Linked DNA regions of Alloalcanivorax dieselolei B5. The main gene of each other region encodes a partner of the protein of the gene in region 2 in a complex. Links are inferred from orthologs where the notes say so. Each region holds a gene or a part of one and is shown on either strand. Other genes may lie near its edges.

Evidence for each region. Proteins that work in one complex are often made in the same cells at the same time.
Region 1: the proteins of uvrB (region 2) and uvrD are in contact, whole or in part, in a crystal structure (PDB 7EGT), measured with the Thermus thermophilus proteins. The link is inferred for Alloalcanivorax dieselolei B5 from one-to-one orthologs. Residues at the interface, in WP_096411307.1 of Thermus thermophilus: Glu23, Leu25, Arg26, Asp27, Gly28, Glu29, Arg30, Phe31, Arg55, Glu326, Asp327, Phe328, Glu379, Ser382, Gln383, His398, Gly400, Arg401; in WP_096412145.1 of Thermus thermophilus: His654, Arg656, Phe657, Gln666, Asp668, Glu669, Lys680, Arg681, Leu682, Ser683, Lys685, Tyr686, Ala687.

What each region holds. Positions count from the first base shown.
Region 1 is NC_018691.1:4,834,225-4,840,954, reverse strand. The notes cover bases 2,592-5,537. They hold uvrD (DNA helicase II), read left to right. Parts: upstream 2,592-2,956; coding sequence 2,957-5,119; downstream 5,120-5,537. Other genes in these bases: B5T_RS21725 (TRAP transporter substrate-binding protein), read left to right, coding at 5,276-5,537; B5T_RS21735 (sensor domain-containing protein), read right to left, coding at 2,592-2,789. Also shown: more of B5T_RS21735, read right to left, coding at 1-2,591; more of B5T_RS21725, read left to right, coding at 5,538-6,412; B5T_RS21720 (acyl-CoA thioesterase), read right to left, coding at 6,536-6,730. UniProt on the Escherichia coli protein: A helicase with DNA-dependent ATPase activity. Unwinds DNA duplexes with 3'-5' polarity. Translocates on single-stranded DNA with 3'-5' polarity. Initiates unwinding more efficiently from a nicked substrate than double-stranded DNA.
Region 2 is NC_018691.1:1,889,828-1,897,999, forward strand. The notes cover bases 2,996-5,958. They hold uvrB (excinuclease ABC subunit UvrB), read left to right. Parts: upstream 2,996-3,450; coding sequence 3,451-5,466; downstream 5,467-5,958. Other genes in these bases: B5T_RS08640 (pyridoxal phosphate-dependent aminotransferase), read right to left, coding at 2,996-3,316; cysZ (sulfate transporter CysZ), read right to left, coding at 5,592-5,958. Also shown: B5T_RS08625 (glycosyltransferase), read right to left, coding at 1-97; B5T_RS08630 (exopolysaccharide biosynthesis polyprenyl glycosylphosphotransferase), read right to left, coding at 173-1,483; more of B5T_RS08640, read right to left, coding at 2,126-2,995; more of cysZ, read right to left, coding at 5,959-6,368; B5T_RS23030 (hypothetical protein), read left to right, coding at 6,641-7,021; B5T_RS23035 (hypothetical protein), read left to right, coding at 7,056-7,370; B5T_RS08655 (RHS repeat-associated core domain-containing protein), read left to right, coding at 7,601-8,172. UniProt on the Escherichia coli protein: The UvrABC repair system catalyzes the recognition and processing of DNA lesions. A damage recognition complex composed of 2 UvrA and 2 UvrB subunits scans DNA for abnormalities.

The sequences.
Region 1 (6,730 bases), 2.9 Mb from region 2 along the record:
AGGAAGCCCTGAATGCCATCACACCCCATGGCACGCAGAATCTCCAGGTGCTGTGCGGTCTCCACCCCTTCCGCCACCACGCTCATATTGAGGCTGTGCGCCATCTCGATAATGGCGCGGGTGATGGCGGCATCGTCCGCGTTCTGGGTTAGATCGGTAATGAAGGAGCGGTCGATCTTCAGGGTGTCCACCGGAAAGCGCTTGAGGTAACTGAGCGAGGAATAACCGGTGCCGAAATCGTCCAGCGACAGGCCGATCCCCCGTGAGCGCAGCCGCTCCAGCAGAGCGATATTCTGCTCCAGGTCCTCCATGATCAGGCTTTCGGTGAGTTCCAGCTCCAGCAGATGAGCGGGCAGGCCGGTGAGGTCGAGAACACGGTCGATGACGTCGGCCAGATTGCCCTTGCGGAATTGATGCGCGGACAGGTTCACCGATACCCGGATGTTCCCCAGCCCCTGTTTATGCCACTGGTGCGCCTGGCGGCAGGAGCGCTCCAGCACCAGTTCGCCGATGGCGGAGATCAGGCCGGACTCCTCCGCCAGTGGGATGAACTCCGACGGCGGCAACAATCCCATGCTCGGGTGCTGCCAGCGCACCAGGGCTTCCACCGAGGAGACGGCGTTGCTGGCCAGATCCATTTTCGGCTGGTAGTGGACCACGAACTCATTTTTGAAGATGGCCTTGCGCAGGCTGGTTTCCAGCGCAAGTTGCTCCACCGAGGCCACCTGCATGCCGCTGCGGTAGAACTGGTAATTGTTGCCGCCGCTGCGCTTGGCCTGATGCACCGCCATGTCAGCCTGGTTGATCATGGGCTGGGCATCCATGGCGGTGGACGGGAACAGACTGATGCCGATGCTGGCGCCCAGCAGAAGCTCGTGACTGTCGATCAGGAACGGCTTCTTCATCGCGTTGATGATCTTCTGGCACAGAGCGCCGATTTGCGGCTCCCCGCCGCAGTTGTCCAGCACCAGGGCGAATTCGTCGCCGCCGACCCGGGCCAGGCTCTCATCGCCGGGGCCGCACTGGGAGATGCGGTCGGCGGCCAGTTTCAGCAGACGATCACCGATTTCGTGGCCGAGCGATTCGTTGATCGGCTTGAAGCGGTCCAGATCGATCATCAGCAACGCCACCCGGGAACGATTGAGGCGCCCCAGGGTGAGTGCCTTGTGCAGCCGCTCGCGGAACAGAGTGCGATTGGGCAGGCCGGTAAGGCGGTCGTAATTGGAGAGGAAGCGGACCCGCTCCTCCGCTTCCTTGCGCGAGGTCAGATCGGAAATCATGCCGACATAGCGGATTACCCGCTGGCGTTCGTCGAGCACACTGCTGATCTGCACCCACTCGGGAAAGATTTCGCCATTGCGCCGGCGGCCGGTGATTTCCCCCTCCCAGAAGCCGTTGCGGCGCAGCCCCACGCGGATGGTGTGGTAGAGATTGCGGTGACGGCGGGCATGTTCGCTGTCGGCGATGCTCTTACCGTTCATTTCTTCCTCGCGATAGCCGGTGATCTGCTCGAAGCGGGCGTTGGCGGCGAGGAAGCGGAATTGCCGGTCGAGGATGAAGATGCCCTCCGGCGCGTTCTCGAAGACGGTGGCGGCCAGGCGTTGCTGTTCCTGGGCCTCGCGTTGAGAGGTGATGTCCCGGCGAGTGCCGATCATGCGGATGGCACGGCCGTTGTCGTCCCACTCCACCACGCGGCCGTCGTCCTCCAGCCAGCACCAGTGCCCTTGCTTGTGGCGCAACCGGTAAATGGCGTGATAGCGGTCGGTCTCGCCCTTGAAGTGGGCGACCATGCCGCGGCGGATGGTGGGAAAGTCGTCCGGGTGCACCAGCTGCTTGAGATCACCGAAGAAATTGCCGAAGTATTCGTTCTCGTAGCCGAGCAGCCGGTCGAAATTGGTGTGGTAGTTGGAGCCGGTGTTCAGGTTCCAGTCCCACAGACCGATATTGCTGGCCTCCAGCGCCAGCTCCAGGCGCTCGCCGGTGGCGGTGAGTTCCCGGTTGGCCACTTCCAGCGCCCGGGTACGTTCGCTGACCATGGATTCGAGCCGGTCGTTGGCCTCCTGCAGACGCCGCCGTGCCTCTTTCCGTTCACAAATCTCCTCGGCCAGCTTTTCGTTCAGCGCCTCGGCGTTGGCGCGCGCCCGGTCCAGGTAATCGATCAGGGCGGTGTTGCTGATCTGCAGATCCAGGGCACGGTGAGAGGTGCTGTTGATGTAACGGGCGGTGAGAAACAGAAAGCCGGCGATGGCGAGCAGAGTGGTGGCCAGAGCGGGGTTGTCCGGTTGTGTCAGCAGCAATTGAGTAAAGGCGGGCGTCAGCAGCAGCGCCTGATAGCTCACCACGGTGAACAGGTGGCTGCTGTAGGCGGCCAGTGCCACGATGCCCAGGCCGATGCCCAGGCAGCCCAGGGTCAGCTGCGCATAGAACAGGGATTCGTCCGGCGTGGCGGATTGCAGGTTCAGCAGCAGACCGCCGAGCCCCAGTAACAGACCGGAAATCAGCACGAACAGCGAGATGTAACGGCGCTGTTGACGGTGATCGGTATCGTCTTCCAGGTCCCAGGATTGCAGCCACAGGATGCGCGCCGCTATGAAGGTCAGCGTCAGCGCCGCCCATCCCAGCAGCAATAGCAGGGACACCGGCGTGGCCCAATAGGCCGCCAGGGTGACCAGCACGGTGGCCGCTTCCAGCATGCTCATGCCACGTAAGCCGGCGCTCAGGTGGCGGCATTGGGCACGCATCACCGCATGGCGGGAATGATCCATATGTTGCTGAGATGACGTAGACACGGACTCGGGTTCCAGGCTCGTGGACGGCCTTTTTGTTTTGCAGTTTACCCACGCCGGTGCGGGAAAGGAAACCACGGAAGGAGCACCGCGCGTGCGATTGGTCACGGATGCGTCGATTGCTGCAAAGCCAGCGCCGGCTTTCGCTGGTTCTGATAAACTCCGGGCCCATGGATGACGTAACCACACTTCTTGACGGCCTCAACCCGGCCCAACGCGACGCGGTCGCCGCGGAAGACCGCCATTTGCTGGTGTTGGCCGGCGCCGGCTCCGGTAAGACCCGCGTGCTGGTGCACCGCATCGCCTGGCAGATCGCCACCGAACAGGCTTCGCCTTTCGGCATTCTCGCGGTCACCTTCACCAATAAAGCGGCGGCGGAAATGCGCGGCCGCATCGAACAACTGCTGGCCATGCCCGCCGGTGGCATGTGGGTGGGCACCTTCCACGGCATCGCTCACCGCCTGCTGCGCTCGCACTGGCAGGAAGCGCGCCTGCCCCAGAGCTTCGAGATCATCGACGCCGATGACCAGCAGCGGCTGGTCAAACGGGTGATCCGTGAGTTGGGGCTGGATGAGCAGCGCTGGCCGGCGCGTCAGGCCACCTGGTTCATTAACGGCCAGAAGGACGAAGGGCTGCGCGCGGCGCACATGGATGTCAGCGGTGGCGATCTGTTCGCGGCGACCATGCAGAAGATCTACCTGGCCTATGAGGAAGCCTGCGAGCGCGCCGGCCTGGTGGACTTCAATGAAATGCTGCTGCGGGTGCTGGAACTGTTTCGCGACAATGATGACCTGCGCGGCCACTACCAGCGCCGCTTCCGCCATATCCTGGTGGATGAATTCCAGGACACCAACTCCATCCAATACGCCTGGCTGCGATTGCTGGCCGATGAGCATAACGCGGTCACCATCGTTGGCGACGACGACCAGTCCATCTACGGCTGGCGCGGCGCCAAGATCGAGAATATTCATCGCTTCAGCCGTGATTTCCCGGACACCCGGGTGATCCGTCTGGAACAGAACTACCGCTCCACCAGCACCATTCTGGAAGCGGCCAACGCGGTGATCGACAACAACCCGGACCGGCTTGGCAAGCAGCTGTGGACCGAGGGCGGCAAGGGAGACCCGATTCGCCTCTATGCCGGTTTCAACGAGGTGGACGAAGCCCGTTTCATCGCCGGCAAAGTGGAAAGCCTGATGCAGCAGGGTACCAATCGCGATGATATGGCGGTGCTGTACCGTTCCAATGCGCAGTCCCGGGTATTGGAGGAGGCGTTCCTGCAGGCCGGCATTCCTTACCGTATTTACGGCGGCCAGCGCTTCTTCGAGCGGGCTGAAATCCGTAACGCCCTGGCTTATCTGCGGTTACTCAACAACCGCCAGGCGGACGCCGCCTTCGAGCGGGTGGTGAACACCCCGACCCGGGGCATTGGCAATAAGACTCTGGAGGCGGTACGCGAGCAGGCCCGCCTGCGCGGTATCCCGCTCTGGGACGCGGCGGTGGCCATCGTCAACGAACGCCTGCTCAGCCCCCGGGCCAGCAACGCGCTGCTGGCGTTCCTGCAACTGGTGGATCAACTGGCGGCACAGACCGAGGCGCTGGATCTGGCCGAGACCACGGAACACGTGATCGCCGCCAGCGGCCTGCTGGACTTCCACGGTCAGGAAAAAGGGGACAAAGGCCAGCAGCGGGTGGAAAACCTGCAGGAGCTGGTCTCCGCCACGCGCCAGTTCGGAGAGGGCGACGAGGAGTCCGATCTGGACCCGCTCACCGCCTTCCTCGACCACGCCGCCCTGGAGGCCGGAGACGGCCAGGCGGAGGCGTTCGAGGACGCGGTGCAGATGATGACCCTGCACTCCGCCAAGGGGTTGGAGTTCCCGGTGGTGTTCATCACCGGCCTGGAAGAAGGGCTGTTTCCCCATCAGATGTCCTCGGAGGAGCCTGGCCGGTTGGCCGAGGAACGGCGGCTCTGTTATGTGGGGCTGACCCGGGCCATGCGTGAGCTGTATCTGACCTACGCCGAGAGCCGGCGCCTGTTCGGCAACGAGACGCTCAATCCGCCCAGCCGCTTCCTGCGTGAGATTCCCGGTGAGCTGGTGGAGGAAGTGCGGGTGCGGGCGGCGGTGAGCCGCCCGGTGGGCCGCCGCGGCACGGTGCGTCAGGAGGAGGCCAACGGCATCGGTCTGGGCGCGCGGGTGGTACATCCCAAATTCGGAGAAGGTACGGTATTGCACTTCGAAGGGCAGGGGCCCAATGCCCGCCTGCAAATCAACTTCGATGGCGTGGGGACCAAATGGCTGGTCAGCCAGTATGCCCGCCTGGACGTGCTGTAGAAGGACGTTTTGTAGAGGGACGTGCTGTAGAGGGAGACGTGCTGCGCCAGGGTAGATAAAAGTCCCATGGACAGCCGTTCCGTAAAAAGAGATAAGACCCGTGCCCGGTCGTTCCGGGCACATACTTACAACAACCCGAAGGGGAGAGACTTACCAATGGATCGTCGCAAATTCGTTTCCGCCCTGGGCCTGGGCCTGGGGCTGGGCGCCGCCGCCTTGGCGGGCTGTGGCCAGGATGAAAAACCCGCGGCCAGTGACAACAGTGCCGTCGGCGAGAAGAAAGCCGAAGCGCTGAAATGGGATCTGGTCACCACCTGGCCGAAGAATTACCCCGGCCTGGGTACCGGTGCCAACCGCTTTGCCGAGCGCGTCAATGCCATGTCCGGTGGCCGCTTGACCATCAAGGTGCACGGTGCCGGCGAGCTGGTGCCCGCCACCGAAGTGTTTGACGCGGTCCGTTCCGGCAGTGCCCAGATGGGGCACTCCACGCCTTATTACTGGAAGGGCAAGCATTCGGCCATGCCCTTTTTTACCACCATTCCTTTTGGTCTGACCGCCTGGGAGATGAACGGCTGGCTCAACTTCGGCGGTGGCCAGGAGCTGTGGGAGGAACTGTACGAGCCGTTCAACCTGCAGCCGCTGGCCTGCGGTAACAGCGGCACGCAGATGGCCGGCTGGTTCAACAAGGAAATCAATTCTGTCGACGATCTCAAGGGGCTCAAGATCCGCATGCCCGGCCTGGCCGGCGAGGTGATCAAGCGCCTGGGGGCGATTCCGGTGCAAATGCCCGGCGGCGAGGTGTTCACCTCCCTGCAGACCGGTGCGCTGGATGCCGCGGATTGGGTCGGCCCCTATAATGACCTGGCCTTCGGTTTGTACAAGGTGGTCAAGTACTACTACTACCCGGGCTGGCAGGAACCGGGTTCCGCGTTGGAAGTGATCATCAACAAGGATGCCTGGAACAGCCTGCCGCAGGATTTGCAGCACATTGTCCGTTCCGCCGCCGAAGCGGAGAACCAGCACATCCTGGATGAGTTCACCGCCCGCAACGCCGATGCGCTCAAACAGCTGGTCAACGAGCATGGCGTGCAGTTGCGCCGCCTGCCGGACGATGTCCTGATGGCGCTGAAGGACACCAGTGATCAGGTGATTGAAGAGGTGATCGCCGGGGATGAGCTGTCACGGCGCATTTATGAGTCGATCGTCGCTTTCCGCGACGCTTCCATGCCCTACCAGGAAGTCGCCGAACAGGCTCTGCTCAACAGCCGCACACTGGTGTTGAAGGACGCCTGACCGGCTGAATCCGAGGTCGCTACAAGGCTACTGTAGGAGCCAGCCCTGCTGGCGAATGCTTTCGGGGTGGCATTCGCTTGCAGGCGGAGCGGCAAGCGCCTACAGCGGCTTCGTGGCCCTTCTCTAGCGAGGCACGGCCCGGGTACGGCCACTGTCGTCGATGGCGACAAAGGTGAAGTGCCCTTCGGTGACCTTGGCCAACTCCCCGGTATCTTCCCGAATCCACACTTCCACCTGAATCTGCATCGAACTGCGGCCAATATCGAGCAGTTGCGTGTAGCAGCTCACCACGGCGCCCACCGGTACCGGGCGCAGGAA
Region 2 (8,172 bases):
CGGTTCCAATATCAATAATGCAGCCTTTTGACGGGAGGCTTGTGAGGGCTTCCTCGATAAGATCGTCTTGGCCTGGAATGGATGTTGTGACCTGCACATGCGACTCCGCAATTTAGCCATGGACTAAATTTGAATTATGGGATTTAAGTATGTATAGGTTGTTTTGAAACCCTTAGCGGGCTCCGAACCCCGTCAGAATTGTCCTGATCGTCTTCATAATGATCAACAAGTCCAACGACAACGACAAATGCTTGATGTAGTAAAAGTCGTGCTCGACCTTCTTGCGAGTTTCCGCCAGCCCGGCTACATATCCTTGCTGGACCTGAGCCCAGCCTGAAATACCCGGTTTGATGATATGGCGGTAGCTGTAGAAGGGGACGTCTCGCTCGAAGGCCTCGGCAAATTCCGGCTGTTCAGGGCGAGGCCCAATCAGACTCATATCCCCCACCAGTACATTCCATAACTGAGGAAGTTCGTCCAGGCGGCTGCGCCGAATAAGGCGGCCGAAGCGGGTGATGCGGTGTTCATCATCGATCACGAAACGTGCGCCTTCCGGACGGTCGTCCATGCTCATGGAGCGGAACTTCAGCATGCGGAAGGGACGGTTTCCGGCGCCCATCCGTTCCTGGATGAACAGGGCGGGACCTGGGGTTTCCCAACGAATCAAGCAAGCAGTGGCCAGGCACAGAGGCAGCGCGATGGGCGTGAGAAGCAGAACTCCGAGAATATCCAGTACCCGCTTTCCAAGAAGATAAAGAGGGTTAGGCTGGAAGGCCTGGAAGTCGGAGTTGTTTAAAGTATCAAGGTTCACACTGCCCGTCATCGCTTCCAGCAGGGAACGACCATTTAGTACCGGGATGCGCCGGGAGTGATGGCGGGCGATGAAGCGGACCCAGTCGTCGTTCAATTTGGTGTCCATGTCCACCACCAGAACATCGAAACGCCGCTTATCGTTGGGGTCGGTCAGGTAGCAGAAGCGATATTGTTCGTGCTCCCGTTCGGGTTCCTCGAAACGGGTGCCGGGCACGAAGGCCAGTTTGGTGTAACGGAAGCGGGCTTTTACCGCCAATGCCAGGCCCTGGTGGGCAAGGATCAGGACGAAGCCGATGAACAAGGGTAGGCGCGAGTAACCTAACCGCAGGGCTATAACGGCGAAGATTGCCAAGCTGATGGTGATTCCCGTGACGCTCAACTGATAGGGCAAGAGGTTGCCCCCGGGATATTGGCCCAGTGCGCGGGAGAGTAGCAGATTGGTGATGAAGGTGGCGGCCAGGACAAATGAGGTCATTGTCTGGTTCGCGTCGCTGGGCAGCCATTGCCGGTATGCAAGCCAAAATGGAACAAGCAGCACCAACGCAAATGAAATAGACTGCCAGAGCGGCGCGTTCAGCAGGATACGTTCGTACCATCGCTGGTGCCGCTTGGGTTCCAACAGATGATTCTGTTGTGATTCAAGCTGATGTAGTGCATCACCCTGACTCATACCGCTCTTACCCTCGTTCCATCTCAGCGAATGACTGAAGCCTGCCCCCCCGGCGGGAGTGCCGCCAGTTCAATTTGGCCATTCTCTGGTATTCGAGGCGTAGTCCATTGCCCCAAAAACGACAATTTTAGCATGGTTTTACGGGATGATGTCTGGCCGGTTGGTCATATCGGGCCGGCTCCTTTGCGAATTCGGGTCAACTCCTTTGCAAAACAGGGAAAGGGGACAACAAAGGGATGGAGGAAGGGAAAGGAATTCGTCTGCAAGCAGACTTCCCACAGCAATTGGAAAGAAGGCGGGAGTCCGTTGTTGGGGAGGGGGGAGCGGGCAAAGAAAAAGGGTCTACCCGATGGATAGACCCTTTTCTATTTGGCTCCGCCTGCTGGGCTCGAACTAGGCGAATTCACTGGATTCGCGCGCTGATTAACAAGCGGCCTTGGCCGCTCAATCAGCGGACAAAGAAAAAGGGTCTACCCGATGGATAGACCCTTTTCTGTTTGGCTCCGCCTGCTGGGCTCGAACCAGCGACCCGCTGATTAACAGTCAGCTGCTCTACCAACTGAGCTAAGGCGGAATGTCTTGAGGCCGCGTATATTAGTGGCGGCTTTCGGGGGCGTCAACACCCCCGAGTCCGTTTGTTGCTTATTTGTTCAATACCTTCTCGATTCGGCGCACGGCTTCCTTCAGGGTGTCGAGGCCGACGGCGAAGGACAGGCGCATGCAACCCGGGGCGCCGAAGGCGGAACCCGGTACCAGGGCAACGCCGGCGGTGTCGAGCAGCTTGGTGGCAAGCTCGGTGCAGCTGGAGACGTCGTCCATTTCGGCGATGGCGCCGGAGAAGTCCGGGAAGGCGTAGAACGTGCCGTCACCGGGAGCGCAACTGACGCCGGGCAGGGCGTTCAGGGCTTCCACCACATAGTCATGACGCTCCTTGAATGCTTTGACCATGTCCGCCACGCATTGCTGATCGCCGGCCAGGGCCGCTTCGGCGGCGGCCTGGCTGATGGAGGCCGGGTTGGAGGTGCTTTGGCTCTGCACCTTCTTCATGGCGCCGATCAGCTTCTGCGGGCCGGCGGCGTAGCCGATCCGCCAGCCGGTCATGGAGTAGGCCTTGGAGACGCCGTTCATGACCACGGTGCGGTCGTACAGGTCCGGGCAGGCGTTGACGATGTTCACGAACGGCTGGCCGGTCCACAGGATGTGCTCGTACATGTCGTCGGTGGCGACCACGATGTCCGGGTGCTGCTTGAGCACTTCACCCAGCGCCGCCAGCTCTTCCTTGGTGTAGGCCATGCCGGACGGGTTGGACGGGCTGTTGATCACGAACAGGCGGGTTTTCGGCGTGATCGCCGCGGCCAGCTGTTCCGGGGTGATCTTGAAGCGGGTTTCCAGGGTGGTTTCCAGGATCACCGGTACGCCGCCGGCCACTTTCACCATATCCGGGTAGCTGACCCAGTAGGGGGCGGGGATAATCGCTTCGTCACCGTCGTTGAACAGAGCCAGCGCCATGTTGAAGAAGCTCTGCTTGCCGCCGCTGGAGACCAGCACCTGGGCTGGTTCGTAGCTCAGGTCGTTCTCACGCTTGAACTTGTCGACGATGGCCTGTTTCAGGCCGGGAGTGCCGTCCACCGCGGTGTATTTGGTTTTGCCGGCATTGATCGCCTCGATGGCGGCCTGTTTGATATGATCCGGGGTATCGAAATCCGGCTCGCCGGCGCCCAGTCCAATAATGTCCTTGCCCTGAGCTCGCAGCTCGGCGGCCTTGGAGGTCACCGCCAGGGTCGGGGAAGGTTTGATGCGTTGGACGCGGTCGGAAAGGTTGATATCGGACATGCACTCCTCATCTATCGGATGATGATTGGAACCCGGTTTTGGCACAGACCGGGGCACGCAATATTACCGCATCCGGCCCGGATCTCATAGGGTGGCCGAGCCGCTCTCACCCCACAGCAGGACAGCGACACACCATGGCAGACACCGCGTTTAAATTGCACTCGGATTACCAGCCCGCCGGGGATCAGCCCACGGCCATCGCGCAATTGGTGGAAGGGCTCGAGGATGGACTCGGCCATCAGACCCTGCTCGGGGTGACCGGGTCGGGGAAGACGTTCACCATGGCCAATGTGATCCAGCAGGTGCAGCGCCCGACCCTGGTGATGGCGCACAACAAGACCCTGGCCGCTCAGTTGTATGGGGAGTTCAAGGCGTTTTTCCCGGAAAACGCGGTGGAGTACTTCGTTTCCTACTACGACTACTACCAGCCGGAAGCCTACGTACCCAGCTCGGACACCTTTATCGACAAGGACTCCTCGGTGAACGAGCACATCGAGCAAATGCGCCTGTCCGCCACCAAGGCCATTATCGAGCGCCCGGACACCATCATCGTCGCCACGGTGTCGGCCATTTACGGTCTGGGTGATCCGGCCAGCTACCACGCCATGGTGCTGCATCTGGTGCGTGGCGATCATATCGATCAGCGCGACCTGCTGCGGCGTCTGGCGGAGTTGCAGTACACCCGCAACGAGATGGACTTCCGCCGTGCCACCTACCGGGTGCGCGGTGACGTGATCGACATCTTCCCGGCGGAAGAGGAGAGCAAGGCGGTACGTCTGGAGCTGTTCGATGATGAGATTGAGGACATCAGTATCTTCGATCCGCTCACCGGCGAAGTGATCAAGCGGGTGGGGCGCGTCACCATTTACCCCAAGAGCCACTATGTGACGCCCCGGGAAACCGTGCTCAAGGCCATCGAGATGATCAAGGAGGAGCTGGCCGACCGCCTCAAGCTGCTGCGGGACAACAACAAGCTGGTGGAGGCGCAGCGGTTGGAGCAGCGCACCCGTTTCGACATCGAGATGCTTCAGGAACTGGGCTATTGCAACGGTGTGGAGAACTACTCGCGGCTGTTTTCCGGCCGCCAGCCTGGTGAAGCGCCGCCGACGCTGTTTGATTATCTGCCGCAGGACTCGTTGCTGATCATGGATGAGTCCCACGTCACCGTGCCGCAACTGGGCGCCATGTACAAAGGCGACCGCTCCCGCAAGGAAACCCTGGTGGAATACGGCTTCCGGCTGCCCTCGGCGCTGGATAACCGGCCTCTCAAGTTCGAGGAATGGGAGCGGCTGGCGCCGCAAATGGTATTTGTCTCCGCCACGCCGGGCTCCTACGAGGAAAAGCACGCCGGCCAAGTGGTGGAGCAGGTGGTACGGCCCACCGGGCTGGTGGACCCGGCCATCGAAATCCGTCCCGCCGGCAGCCAGGTGGACGACCTGGTGGGCGAGGCCCGGGAATGCATCGCCAAGGGCGAGCGGGTGCTGGTGACCACGCTGACCAAACGGATGGCGGAAGACCTCACCGAGTACCTGAACGAAAACGGCATCAAGGTGCGCTACCTGCACTCCGACATCGACACCGTGGAACGGGTGGAAATCATCCGCGACCTGCGTCTGGGCAAGTTCGATGTGCTGGTGGGGATCAACCTGCTGCGGGAGGGCCTGGACATGCCGGAAGTGGCGCTGGTCGCCATTCTTGACGCTGACAAGGAAGGCTTCCTGCGTTCCGACCGTTCCCTGATCCAGACCATCGGCCGGGCGGCGCGCAACATCCAGGGGCGGGCCATTCTCTACGCCGACCAGGTCACCGGCTCCATGCGCCGGGCCATGGACGAAACCGAGCGCCGCCGGAACAAGCAGATCGAACACAACAAGGCAATGGGCATCACCCCGCAAGGTCTGATCAAGCAGGTGCGGGATATCATGGATGACGCCTATGCCACCGGCGCCGGTCAGCCGGAGCGCAAGCGTACCCGCAAGGTGGCGGACGACCGCGAGGAGTACATGGCCCGCTCACCGGCGGAGGTGGCCAAGGAAATCGATCAGTTGGAAGCGAAGATGATGGAGCACGCCAAGAACCTGGAGTTCGAGCAGGCCGCGGCCCTGCGCGACCGCGTCCATCGCCTGCGGGAAGAGGGCTTCATGCGGTAAGCCATGGCCAGTGGCCCACGCCGTTGGTTTCGCCCCCTGTAGGAGCCTGCCCTGCAGGCGAATGGTTTTTCGTCGACCGCTGTGGGAAGCCAGCTCGCTGGCGAATAATCGCCAACGCACTCCTGCTACACCACCTCCGGCATCACCTCCGGGCTCAACTCCTTCACCCAGATCAGAGTCCCGGCGATCACCGCCACCGGCATAATGAACAGATTCACCAGCGGCAGCATGGTCAGCCCCATCACCAGCGAGCCGAACGTCAGCACCAGCCAGCGCTTGCGCTTGAGCCGCACCAGCATCTCCTCGAACGACACTTGGCGGTTATCCGCGCCATAGTCGATGTACTGCATGCCCAGCAGCCAGCCGGACCACAGGAACCACACCGCCGACGCGAAGACATTGACCACCGGAATAAAATAAAGCACCACCACCACGAACAGCACCAGTAGTGCGCGTGACAGCCAGTACAGGGTCTTGCGGATCTCCCGCTTGAAGGTCCGCCAGATCATCGCGCCGATGGACTCATCCGGCATCGGCCGGTTGGTGACCTGGATATCCACCTTCTCCGCCAGAAAACCCATGAATGGCGCGGCGATCAGCTGTACGCCCAGGGTGAAGACGCTGGCGAACACCCCCAACAACAGAATCCACACCAGCACCACCGCGGCGTTGGCCAGAAACTGGATCAGCCCGTTGAGGAAGCTCAATCCGCCATCCAGCGCCCAGCCCGCCGTCACCGCCGAAATCCAGCCCCCGATCCAGGTCGCGGAGAGCCAGTACAGCACCCCGAACACCAGCACGTTAAAGGCCATCGGCACCATGACATACCAACGCAGGCCCGGGCTGCGCGCCAGACTGAAGGCCTGACTCAAATAGGAAAACGCACGACTGATCTGCTGCACGGTCCACCCTGTCTTCGGCTACGGAAACACCGCGGAGTCTAACGGGGTGGGGGTGGGGTGCCAATGGTGGATCTGGATGGGCGGGAAGGAAAGGCGAGGTTGTTTGTGAATGGTTGTAGGCTGAGGCTTACATGAAAAAGGGTGAATATCCTACAGGAAATGTATGAAAGGGCTTACACAAAAATATGATGAATAGTTATATAAGATCACTTATCGGATTGAGATCTGTTTCTCGATTATCAGAACCATGGATCTAAATTGGGGAAAAAGACATGTTCAAGAAATGGGGTTTAGGGCTTGTTTTTGCGGGTGTTGCTTCTTTCGGTGGGGCACCCATGGTGGCTATGGCGACTCCAGGAGGAACCGGGGCGTTTATGCCGAAGGATATAGAAATTGCACCTGATTATGTTTATATCCGTGTCGCACCTGATACAGCGGCCGGCCTCCAAAACATTGATGATTGCGATAAGAAGGATGTTCTTATCATCCCTAGTGATGATTCAACACTGAGGGCTGAGATGATTTCCGTTGTTTTATCATCTCTCTCATTTGGAAAACCTTTGTCCGTCTGGGTACCTCGTTGTGAGCCTCTACATTGGGTAGGTGCACCTACTGCACCTTATGTAGGAAGTGTGTTTATGCACCGCCAATGAGGCTTAGTATGAAAATTAATAAAGGATATTTACTGTGGTTTTTTTGCTTCTCCTGGTTTGTGCTGGTGCGCGGGCCGAGTTCCTGGAAGGGACCGTCGACCGAGTAGGTTGCCATATAGATAAGGACGAGTGTTTTGTTGTTCTTGATTCTCCTGTTATGGACGTTTCTAAATGTAGTAACGATAGCTCTGCTGGGCTGCGCTGGGGATCTTCAGGAGAACATGCATATGCCGCCTTATCCATCATCATGAATGCGAAAGTGAATAACATGAAGGTGTTGTTCGGCGGCGTGGGGGATACCTGCTTTGGCGATTTCTTAAGCTTTAGATGGGTCACTCTTAAAGACTAAAGTGTGATTTTTGGGGCACCAATAAAGAGAAGAAGGGATAGGGTATGTCTAGATACAGGAAGGCTTTGGGGATTTTTTTTGCACTTTTAATGTGCATGGCCGGTTCGGCATCCGCATCGATTTCTCTGAATAAGCCTTTATATCACGTCTATTATGGCGATATAGACAGTGTGGAGTACGGGCTGGATGGGCATCTGGATATTCTCCTTCGAGCACGCCAGCAGTTCATCATGCTGACCGTGGGAATTTCGTTCCCCGTTCCGTTTGATTCCGGCTACCAAGATATTCTTCTCTGTGGCACCAGCAGTGGCGACTTCGTACCCTGCACCATGACACAGGGCGCGGCCATCCCTGCCCAACCTTCCAATTTGTTTGATGGATTGATCGGTGATTTGGATGGGGACGGCATTGCCGACCTTTTCCTGCAGTCAAAAGACCCCAATATAAATAGCCTCTTTCTGAGCAATAACAGCGATGGCACGCTGTCTCTGAAAGACCAGTTCCTGAAGATTGGAGATCACTGGGTATCTGGAGGTGGTGAGGTCTCGATCAGGGACAATCCCCACGATAGCGGGAAAGTCTTGTTTCTTGATGATTCCCGTTACTCGCAGTGGAATGGCAGCAGCTTCTCCGAACCCAGAAGCGTCGATCTTAATACTTCCCTGATCGGTTCCTCCGCATCCTCCTTCTCCGTTGATCTCGGCCAGGCTGAGTTCAGCCTGCCCATCCAGGTCCCCAAAGGCGGTGCCGGTGTCGACCCCTCGTTCTCGATCCATTACTCCAGCGGTTCCGGATACGGCCA